Regions from separate parts of the Streptomyces sp. NPDC014891 genome, predicted to be linked through region 2. Evidence: predicted binding sites of a transcription regulator. Region 2 holds the regulator's gene; the other holds the start of a gene.

Region 1 (7,089 bases), on a different contig from region 2:
TTCAACCCCGTGAGCCGCGTCGCGGCCTGCAACGCGGAGGGCCCCGAGACCCCCAAGTCGCAGGTGTGCAAGGACCTCGTCGCCGACTCCGGCACCCAGCCGCTCTACGACTGGAACGAGGTCAACATCGCCAACGCGGCGGGGCAGCACCAGGCCCTCATCCCGGACGGCAAGCTCTGCTCCGCGAACCGCGCGAAGTACCGGGCACTCGACTGGGCGCGCACCGACTGGCCTGCGACGGCGGTCGCGGCGGGCGCCTTCGACTTCAAGGTCCGGGTCACCGCCGCCCACGCCGGCACGATGACGGTCTACATCACCAAGCAGGGCTTCGACCCCACGCAGCCGCTGAAGTGGTCGGACCTGGACGCGAGCCCCGTCGCCGTCTACAACACCACCCGCACCGCCACCGACGGCTACTACAACTTCACGGGCAACCTCCCGGCCCGCACCGGCCGGCACATCGTCTACAAGGTGTGGCAGCGCAACGACAGCCCCGAGGCCTTCTACAGCTGCTCGGACGTCACCTTCGGCGGTGCGGCGGCCCAGCCGGCCGCCGCGAGGGCGCAGGCCCCGAGCGAGGCGAAGATCGCTGCCGGGGCGTCGCTGTCCACCGTGAGCCACGCGGGCCACGGCGGCGACGAGCAGGCCCCGGCCCTCTCGGCCGAGTCGGCCGCGACCCCCTCCTCGCCGCTGCCCACGGCCCTCGCGGGCGCGGGAGCCCTCGCCGTCTTCGGCGCGGGCAGCCTCCTCCTGGGCCGCCGCCGCAGGACCTCGGCCTCGTAGCCGTGTTCCTCGCCCGGGCCGGCCGACCGCGTCCGGCCCGGGCGACGCGGCCCCCTCGGGGCCGCGCCCGACCCGTCCGGCCCGCGCTCCGTCCCGAGCGTGCCGGGAGGTGTCCCGCCGATCAGCCGGGCTCGCGGGGCCCGATCGGCAAGACGCCCCCTATGCGCCGGACGCGGCGAGCGGGAAGAGGGCGGTGAGGCGGGGTATCGCCACTCCCTCCGGACGAGACCCCCGGGGCTCGCCGTCCTCTTCCCACTCCTCCCCGAAGTCCCCGGAGAGCTCGTCCGCCAGTTCCTCGGCGCGCTCGTCGACGGCGTCGTCGAACTCCTCGCCGCAGTCGTCCTCCTGGCCGGTGAGCTCGTCGAACGCGTCCTGCGCGACGTAGTCGAGACCCTCCCACTCCGGCCACTCGTCGTCGTCCCACCCGTCCCGGTGCCGGCCCACCAGGGCCCGTACGCCCGGCACGTCGGCCAGCGCGTCCGGGTCGGCGACGACCGATTCGTAGACCTTGCGCCCCTGCCCGACGAGCCAGAGGGTGAAGTAGTGGAAGCCGTCGTCGGTGCAGGCGCCGCCCTCGATCCGGTTCGCCGCGCGCCACACCGCGTGCGTCCCGGCGACCTCGAGCGCGTCGTCGAGGCGCACCTGGAAGTCCACGCTCTCTTCGGCCGGTCGCCGGAGCAGCTCCGTGCGCAGCCACTCCGTCCGCTCCTCCAGGTCACCGGTGCGTCGGCTCAACTCGTCGATGAGGGCCCAGAAGGCGTCTTCGTTCATGCGTACGAGCATGACACTCCCGGCTGACATCCGGGTGAAGAATTACCTGCGCCCGCGTACACGCGCGGGGCACGCCGGAGCGGGGTGCCCCCGCGTGGGGCACCCCGCTCCGCCGCGGGGGCGTCAGGCCGCGGCCGCGCCGACCGGCACCGCCGCCGGGGTCAGCGCGATCTCCAGGACCTGGCGGACGTCCGTGACCGGGTGGACCTCCAGCTTCTCCAGGATCTCGGCCGGGACGTCGTCCAGGTCGGCCTCGTTCCGCTTGGGGATCACGACCGTGGTGATGCCCGCCCGGTGGGCGGCGAGGAGCTTCTGCTTCACGCCGCCGATCGGGAGGACCCGGCCGGTGAGGGAGACCTCGCCGGTCATCGCCACGTCCGTGCGCACCTGGCGCCCGCTCAGCAGGGAGGCGAGGGCGGTCGTCATGGTGACGCCGGCGCTGGGGCCGTCCTTGGGGACCGCGCCCGCGGGGAAGTGGATGTGCACGCCCCGGTCCTTCAAGCCGGTGACGGGAAGCTCCAGCTCCGCCCCGTGCGAGCGGAGGAAGGAGAGCGCGATCTGCGCCGACTCCTTCATGACGTCGCCCAGTTGACCGGTGAGGGTCAGCCCGGCGGCGCCGGTCTCCGGATCGGCCAGGGACGCCTCGACGAAGAGGACGTCGCCGCCCGCGCCGGTCACGGCGAGGCCGGTGGCGACGCCCGGCACGGCCGTCCGGCGCTCCGCCGGGTCCTGGGCGGACTCGGGGACGTGGTGCGGGCGCCCGATGAGTGCGCGCAGGTCGTCGGGGCCGATCGTGAACGGCAGGTCTCGGTCGCCCAGTTCGTGCTCGGCGGCGACCTTGCGGAGCAGCCGGGAGACGGCCCGCTCCAGGGTGCGGACGCCGGCCTCGCGGGTGTACTCGCCCGCCAGCCTGCGCAGGCTCGCGTCCTCCAGGACGACCTCGCCGGGCTCCAGGCCCGCGCGCTCCAGCTGCCGGGGCAGCAGGTGGTCGCGGGCGATGACGACCTTCTCGTCCTCGGTGTAGCCGTCGAGCCTGACCAGCTCCATGCGGTCGAGGAGGGCCTCGGGAATGGCTTCGAGGACGTTGGCCGTGGCCAGGAACACCACGTCGGAGAGGTCGAGTTCGACCTCCAGGTAGTGGTCGCGGAAGGTGTGGTTCTGCGCCGGGTCGAGGACTTCGAGGAGGGCCGCCGCGGGGTCGCCGCGGAAGTCGGAGCCGACCTTGTCGATCTCGTCGAGGAGGACCACCGGGTTCATGGAACCGGCCTCCTTGATGGCGCGGACGATCCGGCCGGGCAGTGCGCCGACGTAGGTCCTGCGGTGGCCGCGGATCTCCGCCTCGTCCCGTACGCCGCCGAGGGCGACCCGGACGAACCGGCGTCCCATCGCGTGCGCGACGGACTCGCCGAGGGAGGTCTTGCCGACGCCGGGCGGTCCGACGAGGGCGAGGACGGCCCCGCCGCGGCGGCCGCCGACGACGCCCAGGCCGCGCTCGGCGCGGCGCTTGCGGACGGCGAGGTACTCGGTGATGCGCTCCTTCACGTCGTCGAGGCCGAAGTGCTCGGCGTCGAGGACGGCGCGGGCGCCGCGGATGTCGTACCGGTCCTCGGAGCGCTCGTTCCAGGGCAGTTCGAGGACGGTGTCCAGCCAGGTGCGGATCCAGGAGCCCTCGGGGGACTGGTCGCTGGACCGCTCCAGCTTCTCGACCTCCTTGAGGGCGGCCTCGCGGACCTTCTCGGGCAGGTCGGCGGCCTCCACGCGGGCGCGGTAGTCGTCGGACTCGTCCGCCTCGGACTCGCCGTTCAGGTCGCGCAGTTCCTTGCGGACCGCTTCGAGCTGGCGCCGGAGCAGGAACTCGCGCTGCTGCTTGTCGACGCCCTCCTGGACGTCCTTGGCGATGGTCTCGGCGACGTCCTGCTCGGCGAGGTGCTCGCGGAGCTGGGCGGTGGCGAGCCGGAGGCGGGCGACCGGGTCGGCGGTCTCCAGGAGCGCGACCTTCTGCTCGACGGTGAGGAAGGGCGAGTAGCCGGAGTTGTCGGCGAGGGCGCCGACGCCGTCGATCTGCTGGAGGCGGTCGACGACCTGCCAGGCCCCGCGCTTCTTGAGCCAGGTGGTGGCGAGCGCCTTGTACTCCTTGACGAGGTCGGCGACCTGGCCGGGAAGCGGGTCGGGCAGGGTCTCCTCGACCGTGCCGCCCTCGACCCAGAGGGCTGCGCCGGGCCCGGTCGTGCCGGCGCCGATGCGCACGCGGCCGATGCCGCGGATCAGGGCACCGGGGTCGCCGTCGGAGAGCCGTCCGACCTGCTCGACGGTGCCCAGGACGCCGGTCCCGGCGTAGGTCCCGTCGACGCGGGGCACGAGCAGCACCCGCGGCTTGCCCGCGCCGGGCCGAGCGGCGGCCTGGGCGGCCTCCACGGCGGCGCGCACCTCGTTGTCGGACAGGTCGAGCGGCACCACCATGCCGGGCAGCACGACCTCGTCGTCGAGCGGCAGCACGGGCAGAGTGAGCGGCACGGACGGCTTGGAGTCAGAAGCCATGATCTCCCCTTCGGCAGTCAAGTTGAGCTATGTCGACTCAATGCATGTGAGCCCGTGGATGTTCCCGGACGCCCGTTCGCTCTGAGCGATCACTCTCGCGCAGGACCCGGAACGACCGATGTAATACCTGTATGGATATTGCAGCTCTTACATCGGCCTGGGTGACGGGCTGGACCGTCTCCCGGGGGACCCCGGCCGCCGTCCCCGAGCCCTGGGGCCACCGGATCGACGTGGGACTGCCCCGGCACGTCGTACGGCACGTGCTGCCCGCCCCCGACGCCGCCACGGTGGGCGCGCTCTGCGCCCGCCTCACCGCCCCCTACAGCTGGCTCAAGGTCATGGCGGGGCCCGAGGACGCGCAGGCGTGGATCACGGAGGGGTGGACCGTCCCGGACGACCCGGGCTTCATGATGGTCAAGCCGCTCGACCCCGGCGCCCGCCCGGCCCCGCCCGAGGGGTACGCGCGGACCACCGAGGTCCGGGACGGGGTCATCCGCGTCCGCGTCCTGGCGCCCGACGGCACCCTCGCCGCGAGCGGCCGGATCGCCCCGACCGGCTCCACCGCCGTCGCCGACCAGATCGAGACCGATCCCGCGCACCGGCGCCGCGGCCTCGGCGCCAACGTCATGCGCACCCTGGAGGCCGCCGCCGCCCAGGCCGGCGCCGCGACCGGGGTGCTCGCCGCGACCACGGACGGATTCGCGCTGTACGGCTCCCTCGACTGGCGCTACCGGGGGCCGATCACCGGAATCGTCCGGGACGGCGGCGCGGCCGGCTGAGCCGATCAGCGGCATCATCCGAGAGGGCGGCCCCGCGGCCGGCCGAGCCGGCGGGCGCGAACCCGGCCGTACGGCTGCGCGGGACGTCCGCGACTTGGCATGCTCAGTCCATGGCGAGAGGCGTACGGGGAACATGGTGCGGGACCCTGATCCTGATCGGGGCCCTGGCCGGCGGTACGAGCGGCTGCGGACCCGCGGAACCGCCCGCACCGGGCGACCCGTCCCCGGCGACGAGCACGCCGGCCCCGTCGCCCACCGGGGAGGGCGGACGGCCCGAGCCGAGCGCCACGCGGCCCTCGCCCTCCACATCCCCGGCCGGCACGCCCCCGCGTGTCACGCTGCCCCCGGCCGACCCACCCTCCGACCCGCAGCCGACCGGGGTCCTCGTCGAGGTCGTCGTCGACGGCGGCCTCGCCGGGGTCCGCAACAAGCTCGTCGTCCAGCACGACGGCTCCTGGAGCATCCGCTCCGGCACCGAGCCGCCCCGGACCGGCCGGCAGACCCCCGCCCAGGCCGCCGAGCTGCGGGCCGCCCTGGCCGACCCCGCCTACGCCCGGATCCCGGAGCGGCCCACGGGCCGCCCGGTCCCCGACGGCTTCCAGTACCGCGTGACGTACCGGCACCGCCTCGTCGTCGCGCAGGACGGCGAGGAGGAGCGCCCGGCGGCGCTCCGGCGGGTCTTCGCCGCCCTCCCGGAGGGCGGCCCGCCGACGCGCCCCTGAGCCCGGCGGGCGCGACGGCCCCGGGACCGGGGCCCTGAGGCCCCGGTCCGGTTCACGCGCGCGTGAACCGGACCGGGGCACGCGCGCGATAGAGAGGGCGTGAGACTGTTGCGCCCCTCAGGGGGAGGCCCCGCAGGGGGCGACGAGGACGACGACACGGCGCTGCTGCGCGCGGTCGCCCGGGGGGACTCCGGGGCGCTCGCCGTGCTCTACGACCGGCACGCCGGCTGGCTGCACGCGCGCCTCGCCCGGCGCTGCCCCGACGAGGAGACCGTGCGGGAGGTCCTCCAGGACACCTTCGTCACGGTCTGGCGCTCCGCCGGCGGCCACCGGGGCAGGGGCGAGGCCGGCGGCTGGCTCTGGGTGATCGCGGCCCGGCGCCTGGTCGACGCGCAGCGGGCCCGGGCCCGCGCGGAACGCGTCGTGACGGAGGCCGCCCGGCAGGCCGCCCTGCCCGCGGAGCCGCCCGCCGCCGCGCCCTCCGCCGAGGACCGGGTGCTCGCCGGCCTGGAATACGGGGAGGTCGGCGCGGCCCTCGACCGGATCTCCCCCGAGCTCGCCGAGGTCCTGCGGGCCACCGTCGTCGACGGTCTGACGACCCGGGAGACCGCCCGGCTCCTCGGCATACCCGAGGGCACGGTCAAGACCCGCGCCCTGCGCGCCCGCCGCGAACTGCGCGCCGCACTCGGGGCGGCCCACCCCGGCGGCCCCCACGCCCTGGGAGGCACCGCATGACGACACAGCGCCGCCCCGCGCCCGGCCCCGGACTGCCCTGGCACGTCACGGACGACCTCGCGCGCCGGTACGCCGACGGTTCCGCGCCCGAGACCGACGCCTGGTCCCTGGAGAAGCACGTCGAGTCCTGCGCGGGCTGCGCGGGCCGCGTCTCCGCCGCCGTGCGCGCCGGAACGGCCGGCCCCGTGCTCGCGGCCGTCCGCGCCGACCTGCTGGCGTCGATCGGCGCCGCTCCGGCCCGGGCGGGCGCCCGGCCCGCGCTCGCGGGCGACACGGGCGGACGACCCGCACACGGCGGCATCGCGCCGGCCCCGGCCACTCCCCCACCGCACGCCCCCTCGCCCTCCGCCCCCACCCGGACCGGCCGCCGGGCCCGGCTCCGGTGGGCCGTCGGCCCCGCGGTCGGCGGCGCCACGCGACGACGGCCGGCACACGGCGGCACCGGGCCGAACCCGGCCCAGGCCGCCCCCTCGCCCTCCGCCCCCACCCGGACCGGCCGCTGGGCACGGCTCTGGTGGGCGGTCGGACCCGCGGTCCGCGGCTCCTGGGCGGTCGCCGTGCTGCTGGTCGTCGGCGGGGCCCTCGCGCTCGCCCACGGGGCCGGGGTCCGCGGCGCGGGCGGTCTGCTGCTCGCCCTCTCCCCCGTCCTCCCGCTCGCCGGCGTCGCCGTCTCCTACGGGCGGCACGCCGACCCGATGCACGAGATCACCGCGGCCACGCCCTCCGGCGGACTGCGGCTGCTGCTCACCCGTACCGCCGCC
Region 2 (7,089 bases):
ACTCGTCGAGGGTGGTCGCGCCGACCATGCGGAGCTCGCCGCGGGCCAGCATGGGCTTGAGCATGTTGCCCGCGTCCATGGCGGAGTCGCCGCCGGCGCCCGCGCCGACGACCGTGTGCAGCTCGTCGATGAAGGTGATGATCTGGCCGTCGCTCGCCTTGATCTCGGAGAGCACGGTCTTCAGCCGCTCCTCGAACTCGCCGCGGTACTTCGCGCCGGCGACCATGGCGCCGAGGTCGAGCGAGACCAGCCGCTTGTTCTTGAGGGACTCGGGCACGTCGCCCTTCACGATCCGCTGCGCGAGGCCCTCGACGACGGCGGTCTTGCCGACGCCGGGCTCGCCGATGAGGACCGGGTTGTTCTTGGTGCGGCGGGACAGCACCTGCACGACGCGGCGGATCTCGTGGTCGCGGCCGATGACCGGGTCCAGCTTGCCCTCGCGCGCGGCGGCGGTGAAGTCCGTGCCGAACTTCTCCAGCGCCTTGTACTGCCCCTCCGGGTCGGGTGTGGTCACCCGGCGTCCTCCCCTGCTCTTCTCGAACGCGTCGAGCAGCTTCGAAGCGCTCGCGCCCTGCGCGTCGAGGATCTCACCGGCCTGGCCGCCCTTGGCCGCGATCGCGACGAGGAGGTGCTCGGTGGACAGGTAGTCGTCGCCGAGCTCCTTGGCCTGCCGGTCGGCGTCGGCGATGACGGCGAGGAACTCGCGGCTGGGCTGCGGGGGCGCGACCGTGGACCCGGTGACGCTGGGCAGGGCGGCGAGCAGCCGCTCCGCGCCGGCCCGCACGACCGCCTGGTCGGCCTCGACCGCGGCGAGCAGGTCGGTGATGTTCTCGTTGTCCTGACCGGTCAGCAGCGCGAGCAGCAGGTGCGCGGGGGTCAGGTCGGCATGCCCGAGGGACACGGCGCGGCTGCTGGCCGCGTTGATCGCGTCCCGGCTCCGGTTGGTCAGTTCGGCGTCCACGTGCGGTGCTCCTCCTGGATCGTTCGGGGTCCTCTCCCTTTATGACTCTTCTAGCGTACACAAAGTTGAGTCGATTCCGCTCAAGGTGTCGGAGGGAGCTCCGCCCCCGGTACGTTCCGTGCATGGCGACCGACCCGAGGAACCCCTCCGACTCGTACCTCAGCTTCTGGCGCGAGTACCACATGTGCACCCTGACCACCCCGCGCCCGAACGGCACCCCGCACGTCGTGGCGGTGGGCGTCACCTACGACCCCGAGGGCGGTCTCGCGCGGGTCATCACCAATCGGCACAGCCGGAAGGTGGCGAACGTGCTGGCGGCGGGCGCCGCGGGCGCGCGGGTCGCGGTCTGCCAGGTCGACAAGGGGCGCTGGGCCACCCTGGAGGGCGTCGCGCGCATCCGCACCGAGCCCGAGGTGGTCGCGGACGCGGTGGCGCGCTACGCGGAGCGCTACGGGCGCACGCCGGCCGAGAACCCGGACCGGGTGGTCGTCGAGATCACCCTGACCCGGGCGATGGGGCGCGCCTGAGAGAGGCCCCGACCGTACGGGGGCAGCACAGCGGCGCCATCGCGTTTCAGGTCCGCGATGGCGCCGCTGTGTGGGGGAAGTGCCGGAGCGATCTACAACGACGGGGGAATCGCTCAGGCACTGCGGGGGGTGGCGGTGATGGTCTCGGGTTCGATCAGCTGGTGGTCCCGCTGGTCGAGGTTGACGAAGATCATGCCGTACCGGATGGCACAGCGGATGGGCTGTGGGGCGCCGCGGGGACGGCGGAGGCAGCGGTAGGCGCGGACGTCCTCGTCCTGCTCCCGTGCCACCACGATCGGCTCTCCGAAGAGGGTGATCTTCAGCGCGTCGCCACGGTGGGGGATGGCCGTGGCGAGGTCGACGAAGTGCCACCCGGACCGGTAGGCCGAAGCCATCTCCCGGCGGAACCTGGGGTCGTCCGGCGGCACGGTCACGCCCCCGCGCCCCTCGAACCGATCTCCCAGGACGGCTCGTAAGGAGCAGCGAGCACGACGTCCCGGGGAGAGCTCTCCCACGAGGGTTCGCCGGGTCCCGCGACCACCTCGTGCGCCGGGGTGCTCTCCCACGAGGGCTCGTCCGGCCCTGCCACGGAGTGCGCCGGGGTGCTCTCCCACGAGGGCTCGCCGACGGCGAGTGCGCCGAGAGCAGCCGCCGCAACGGCTATGGCGCTAAGTGCACGAACCATCCTGGTCATGGCCGATCTCCACCTCTTTTGATCACTACCTCCCCCCCGCGAGTAAGACGATGGCTCACTCCCGACCCTTTCCACCAGCCAACCCGGGCATCATGTTCCTGTAATTCATGACCCTGAGGGGGGTGCAAATGAGGCGAGAATGCGACGAGTCCGTTCATAAGCACAGTCACGGTGAACTATGCGACGTGGGCAAGGAGCTCTATGCGAGTGCCCTCCGCACCGGCCGGATAGCCCGTGCGGACGCCGAAGCCGCCCCCTGCCTGAGGGAACTCTCCCTCCTGCACCCGGACCCGGACGACAGCGAGTGCCTGCGTCCCGTGCCGCCCTCGATCGCCCTGAACCAGCTCGTGCACCCCATCGAGCAGGAGATACAGGTCCGGCGCCAGCACGCGCTGGCCCTCGCGGACGCTTTCGAGCCGTTCATGGCGATCCACACCCAGGACCCCACCGGCACCCAGGCCATCACGGTCCTCGAAGGCCTCAGCGTCATCAACGCCGCGCTCGACCGCGCGATCAACGAGTGCACCGAGGAACTCCTCACCATCCAGCCCGGCAGCGGCCGCCGCCCCGAGACCCTCGAAGCGGCCCTCCGCCGCATGGAACCGCTGCTCGACCGCGGGGTCCGGATGCGGACGCTCTACCAGCACACCGCACGGCACCATCCCGCCACCCTGGCCTACGTCGAACGCGTCGCGCCGTACGGGCTCGAACTGCGCACCCTCGAGGAGATCGTCGACCGACTGATCATCGTCGACCGCAAGGTCGCGTTCGTGCCCGCGCGCAGCGACCGCCAGGTCGCCCTCGAACTCCGCCACGAGGGCCTCGTGCAGTACCTCGTCGGCGTCTTCGACCAGTTCTGGCTGCACGGGGTGCCCTGGGAGGACGAGATCCCCTACAGCCCCTCCGTGGACGGCATCGGCGGCGTCCAGCGCTCGATCGCCAAACTCCTCGTCGAGGGCCACGTGGACGAGGCCATCGCCCGCCGCCTCGGCATGAACGTGCGCACCTGCCGCGCCCACATCGCCAAACTCGCCGCCGCCCTCGGCAGCGGCAGCCGGGCCCAGCTCGGCTACCTGATCGCGCAGTCGGGCATCCTCGAGGGAGACACCTGACCACCAGACACCTGACCAGCGTCGAACGGGACAACTCACCACCGTGTACGTACAGATCGACCTCGACGGGCCCGCCGGGACCCTCCGCGTCTCCGGGCACGACCTGCCCACCGTGGAGCTCGTACGGGCCCCCGGGACCCGCCCGGACACCCATACGCCGATCGGCACCCGCAAGCCCGCCCTGCTCGCCCTGACGGTGGCCGGGGAACCCGCCGTCGTCAAGCCGGCCCGCGCGCGGCTGCTGCGCCGCTCCTACCGGGTGGACGTCCGCGTGGACGGCCTCCGCTACCGGCTCGTCCCCAGCTCGTACGTGGACAGCCGGTTCACCCGGAACGGGAAGGCGCTCGGGACACTGGAGTCCAAGGGGGACGGCACGGTGTACCCCGACTGGGACCCGGCCGCCGCCCCGACCCCGCTCGACCACGCCGTCGGCACCGCCCTCGCCGCCGCGTTCGGCACGGGAGCGTCGCCCTGGTGGGAGACCGTCGGCGACATCGTGGCGGAGCTCATCCCGTAGCCCCGGCGGGGCCGTCCTCGTGCGAGGCCCCGAGAACGTCTGAGGCCCCCTCCACGGCTGTGGAGGGGGCCTCAGACGGTGCCGGGGGCTACTCGCCGCGCTTGGGGCGCCAGACGACCAGGGCGCTCGCCTGCTGCACGTCCTGGTACGGCACCAGGTCGCGCCGGTACGAGGCGTGCACCTGGGCCTCGCGCTGCCGCATCGCCGCCGCCGCGCCGTCGACGGCCGCCGACAGCTCCGCGATCCGGCTCTGCAGCGCCGCGACCTGGTTCTCCAGCTCGATGATGCGCTTGATCCCGGCCAGGTTGATGCCCTCGTCCTGCGACAGCTGCTGCACCTGCCGGAGCAGCTCGATGTCACGGGCCGAGTAGCGCCGGCCACGGCCCGCCGTGCGGTCCGGGGAGACCAGACCGAGGCGGTCGTACTGACGGAGGGTCTGCGGATGCAGACCGGAGAGCTGGGCCGCCACCGAGATGACGTACACCGGCGACTCGTCGGTCAGCTCGTACGGATTGCGTCGGCGCCCGTCCACCGGGTCACGCTCCCTTCGCTGCCTGGAACAGCTCCGCCCGCGGATCGTCGGAGGCGGTCGCCTCGCGATAGGTCTCCAGGGCGTCCCGTGCCTTGTCGTCCAGCTCCTTCGGCACCGCGACCTCGACCGTCACGAGGAGGTCGCCGCGGGTGCCGTCCTTGCGGACCGCGCCCTTGCCGCGGGCGCGCATGGTCCGGCCGTTGGGCGTGCCCGCGGGCAGCTTGAGGGTGACCGCGGGGCCGCCGAGGGTCGGCACCTTGATCTCGCCGCCGAGCGCCGCCTCCGTGAAGGAGACCGGCACCGTGACGGTGAGGTTGTCGTCCTTGCGGCCGAACACCGGGTGGGAGTCGACGTGCACCACGACGTACAGGTCGCCGTTCTGCCCGCCGCGCTCGCCCGGCGCCCCCTTGCCGCGCAGCCGGATCTTCTGGTTGTCGGAGACACCGGCCGGGATGCGGACCTGCATGGTGCGGGAGGACTTGGCCCGGCCGCTGCCCTTGCAGACCTCGCAGGGGTTCTCGGCGATCAGGCCGCGGCCCTTGCAGTCCACGCAGGGGTCGGTGAGCGAGAAGCCGCCGCCGCTGCCGCGCGAGACCTGTCCGGTGCCGACGCAGGTCGGGCACACCCGGGGGGTGCCGTTCTTGTCGCCGGTGCCCGAACACGCCGTGCACGGCTGCTGGCTGGACATCCGCAGCGGTACGGTCGCGCCCTCGATGGCCTCGGTGAAGCTGAGCGTCACCTCGGACTCGATGTCCTGGCCGCGCCGGGGCTGGGTGCGGGCACCCGCGCCGCCGCCGCGGTTGAACAGGCCGCCGAAGACGTCCCCGATGCCGCCGCCACCGCCGCCGAAGCCCCCGCCCGCGCCGCCCTGGGTGCCTCCGAAGAGGTCGCCCAGGTCGAAGTTGAACGAGCCGCCCGCCCCGGGACCGCCGGCCCGGAAGCCGCCGTTCCCGAAGAGGGCGCGGGCCTCGTCGTACTCCTTGCGCTTCTTGGGGTCGCCGAGGATGTCGTTCGCCTCGGAGATCTCCTTGAAGCGCTCCTCGGCCTTGGCGTCGTTCTTGTTGGCGTCCGGGTGGTTCTCGCGGGCGAGCTTCCGGTACGCCTTCTTGATCTCGGCCTCGGTGGCGTCCTTGGGGACGCCGAGAACCTTGTAGTAGTCCTTCTCGACGAAGTCCTTCGTGCTCATCGACGTCCCTCCTTCCGGACTGCTCCGGGGTCTGTCACCGCTGTGCGGCCGGTCGCGCTACCCCTCCTCGGGGGCACCGCTCTCCTCGTCCGTGGACGACTTCGCGTCGTCCTTGGCCGGTGCCGCGCCCGGCTGGGGCTCGGCGACGGCCACGCGGGCGGGCCGGATGGTCCGCTCGCCGATCCGGTACCCCGGCTGCAGGATCGCCACGCACGTCGTCTCGGTGACGTCCGGCGCGTACGAGTGCATCAGGGCCTCGTGGATCGTCGGGTCGAAGGGCTCGCCCTCCTTGCCGAACTGCTGCAGACCCATCTTGGCGACGACGGTCTCCAGCGATTCGGCCACCGACTTGAACCCGCCCACGAGCTCGCCGTGGTCCCGGGCCCGGCCGACGTCGTCGAGCACCGGGAGCAGGTCGCTCAGGAGGCTCGCGACGGCGATCTCCTTGACCGTGACCCGGTCCCGCTCCACGCGGCGGCGGTAGTTCTGGTACTCGGCCTGGAGCCGCTGGAGGTCCGCGGTGCGCTCCTCGAGCGCCTTGCGGGCCTGGTCCAGCTGCGCCAGCAGAGCCACGTCAGTCGTGTCCCCGGCCGGGGCCGCCCCCTCCGCCTTGTCGGCGGAGGCGGCGGTCTCGGGCTCCTCGGGCGTGCCGTCGGCGGGGACTTCGGGCTTCTCCTCGAAGCCCGGGGTCTCCTCCGACATCAGGCAGCGCCGCCCTTCGGCTTGTCCTCGTCGACGATCTCGGCGTCGACGACGTCGTCGTCGGCCGGGGCCTGCTGGCCGGCGCCGGCGTCGCCGCCCGCGGCCTGCGCGCCCTGGGCGTCGGCGTAGAGCGCCTGGCCGAGCTTCTGCGAGACGGCCGCGACCTTCTCGGTGGCGGTGCGGATCTCGGCGGTGTCCTCGCCCTTGAGCTTCTCCTTCAGCTCGCCGAGCGCGGCCTCGACCTCGGCCTTGACGTCGCCGGGGACCTTGTCCTCGTTGTCCTTGAGGAACTTCTCCGTCTGGTAGACGAGCTGCTCGCCCTGGTTGCGGGACTCGGCGGCCTCGCGGCGGCGGTGGTCCTCGTCCGCGTACTGCTCGGCCTCCTGGCGCATGCGGTCGACCTCGTCCTTCGGCAGCGAGGAGCCGCCGGTGACGGTCATCTTCTGCTCCTTGCCCGTGCCGAGGTCCTTCGCGGTCACGTGCATGATGCCGTTGGCGTCGATGTCGAAGGCGACCTCGATCTGCGGGACGCCGCGGGGCGCCGGCGGCAGACCGGTCAGCTCGAACATGCCGAGCTTCTTGTTGTACGCCGCGATCTCGCGCTCGCCCTGGTAGACCTGGATCTGCACGGACGGCTGGTTGTCCTCGGCCGTCGTGAAGATCTCGGACCGCTTGGTCGGGATCGTGGTGTTGCGCTCGATGAGCTTGGTCATGATGCCGCCCTTGGTCTCGATGCCGAGGGACAGCGGGGTCACGTCGAGGAGCAGGACGTCCTTGACCTCACCCTTGAGGACACCGGCCTGGAGCGCGGCGCCGATGGCGACGACCTCGTCCGGGTTGACGCCCTTGTTGGCGTCC

Evidence for each region. The regulator HspR, encoded in region 2, represses chaperone genes until heat shock. The targets are predictions, from matches to a motif close to TTGAGNNNNNNNNNCTCAA.
Region 1: the regulator HspR is predicted to act here: its motif matches at 4,115-4,133, upstream of lon (endopeptidase La).

What each region holds. Positions count from the first base shown of each region.
Region 1 is NZ_JBIBWF010000005.1:429,460-436,548, forward strand. It holds gene ACF09E_RS17230 (lytic polysaccharide monooxygenase) at 1-783, shown strand, start outside; gene ACF09E_RS17235 (DUF4240 domain-containing protein) at 943-1,554, opposite strand; gene lon (endopeptidase La) at 1,678-4,092, opposite strand; gene ACF09E_RS17245 (GNAT family N-acetyltransferase) at 4,224-4,871, shown strand; gene ACF09E_RS17250 (hypothetical protein) at 4,982-5,593, shown strand; gene ACF09E_RS17255 (RNA polymerase sigma factor) at 5,693-6,328, shown strand; gene ACF09E_RS17260 (zf-HC2 domain-containing protein) at 6,325-7,089, shown strand, end outside.
Region 2 is NZ_JBIBWF010000008.1:184,547-191,635, reverse strand. It holds gene clpB (ATP-dependent chaperone ClpB) at 1-961, opposite strand, end outside; gene ACF09E_RS23560 (pyridoxamine 5'-phosphate oxidase family protein) at 1,084-1,488, shown strand; gene ACF09E_RS23555 (hypothetical protein) at 1,602-1,922, opposite strand; gene ACF09E_RS23550 (helix-turn-helix transcriptional regulator) at 2,290-3,294, shown strand; gene ACF09E_RS23545 (hypothetical protein) at 3,338-3,811, shown strand; gene ACF09E_RS23540 (heat shock protein transcriptional repressor HspR) at 3,900-4,343, opposite strand; gene dnaJ (molecular chaperone DnaJ) at 4,348-5,529, opposite strand; gene grpE (nucleotide exchange factor GrpE) at 5,587-6,231, opposite strand; gene dnaK (molecular chaperone DnaK) at 6,231-7,089, opposite strand, start outside.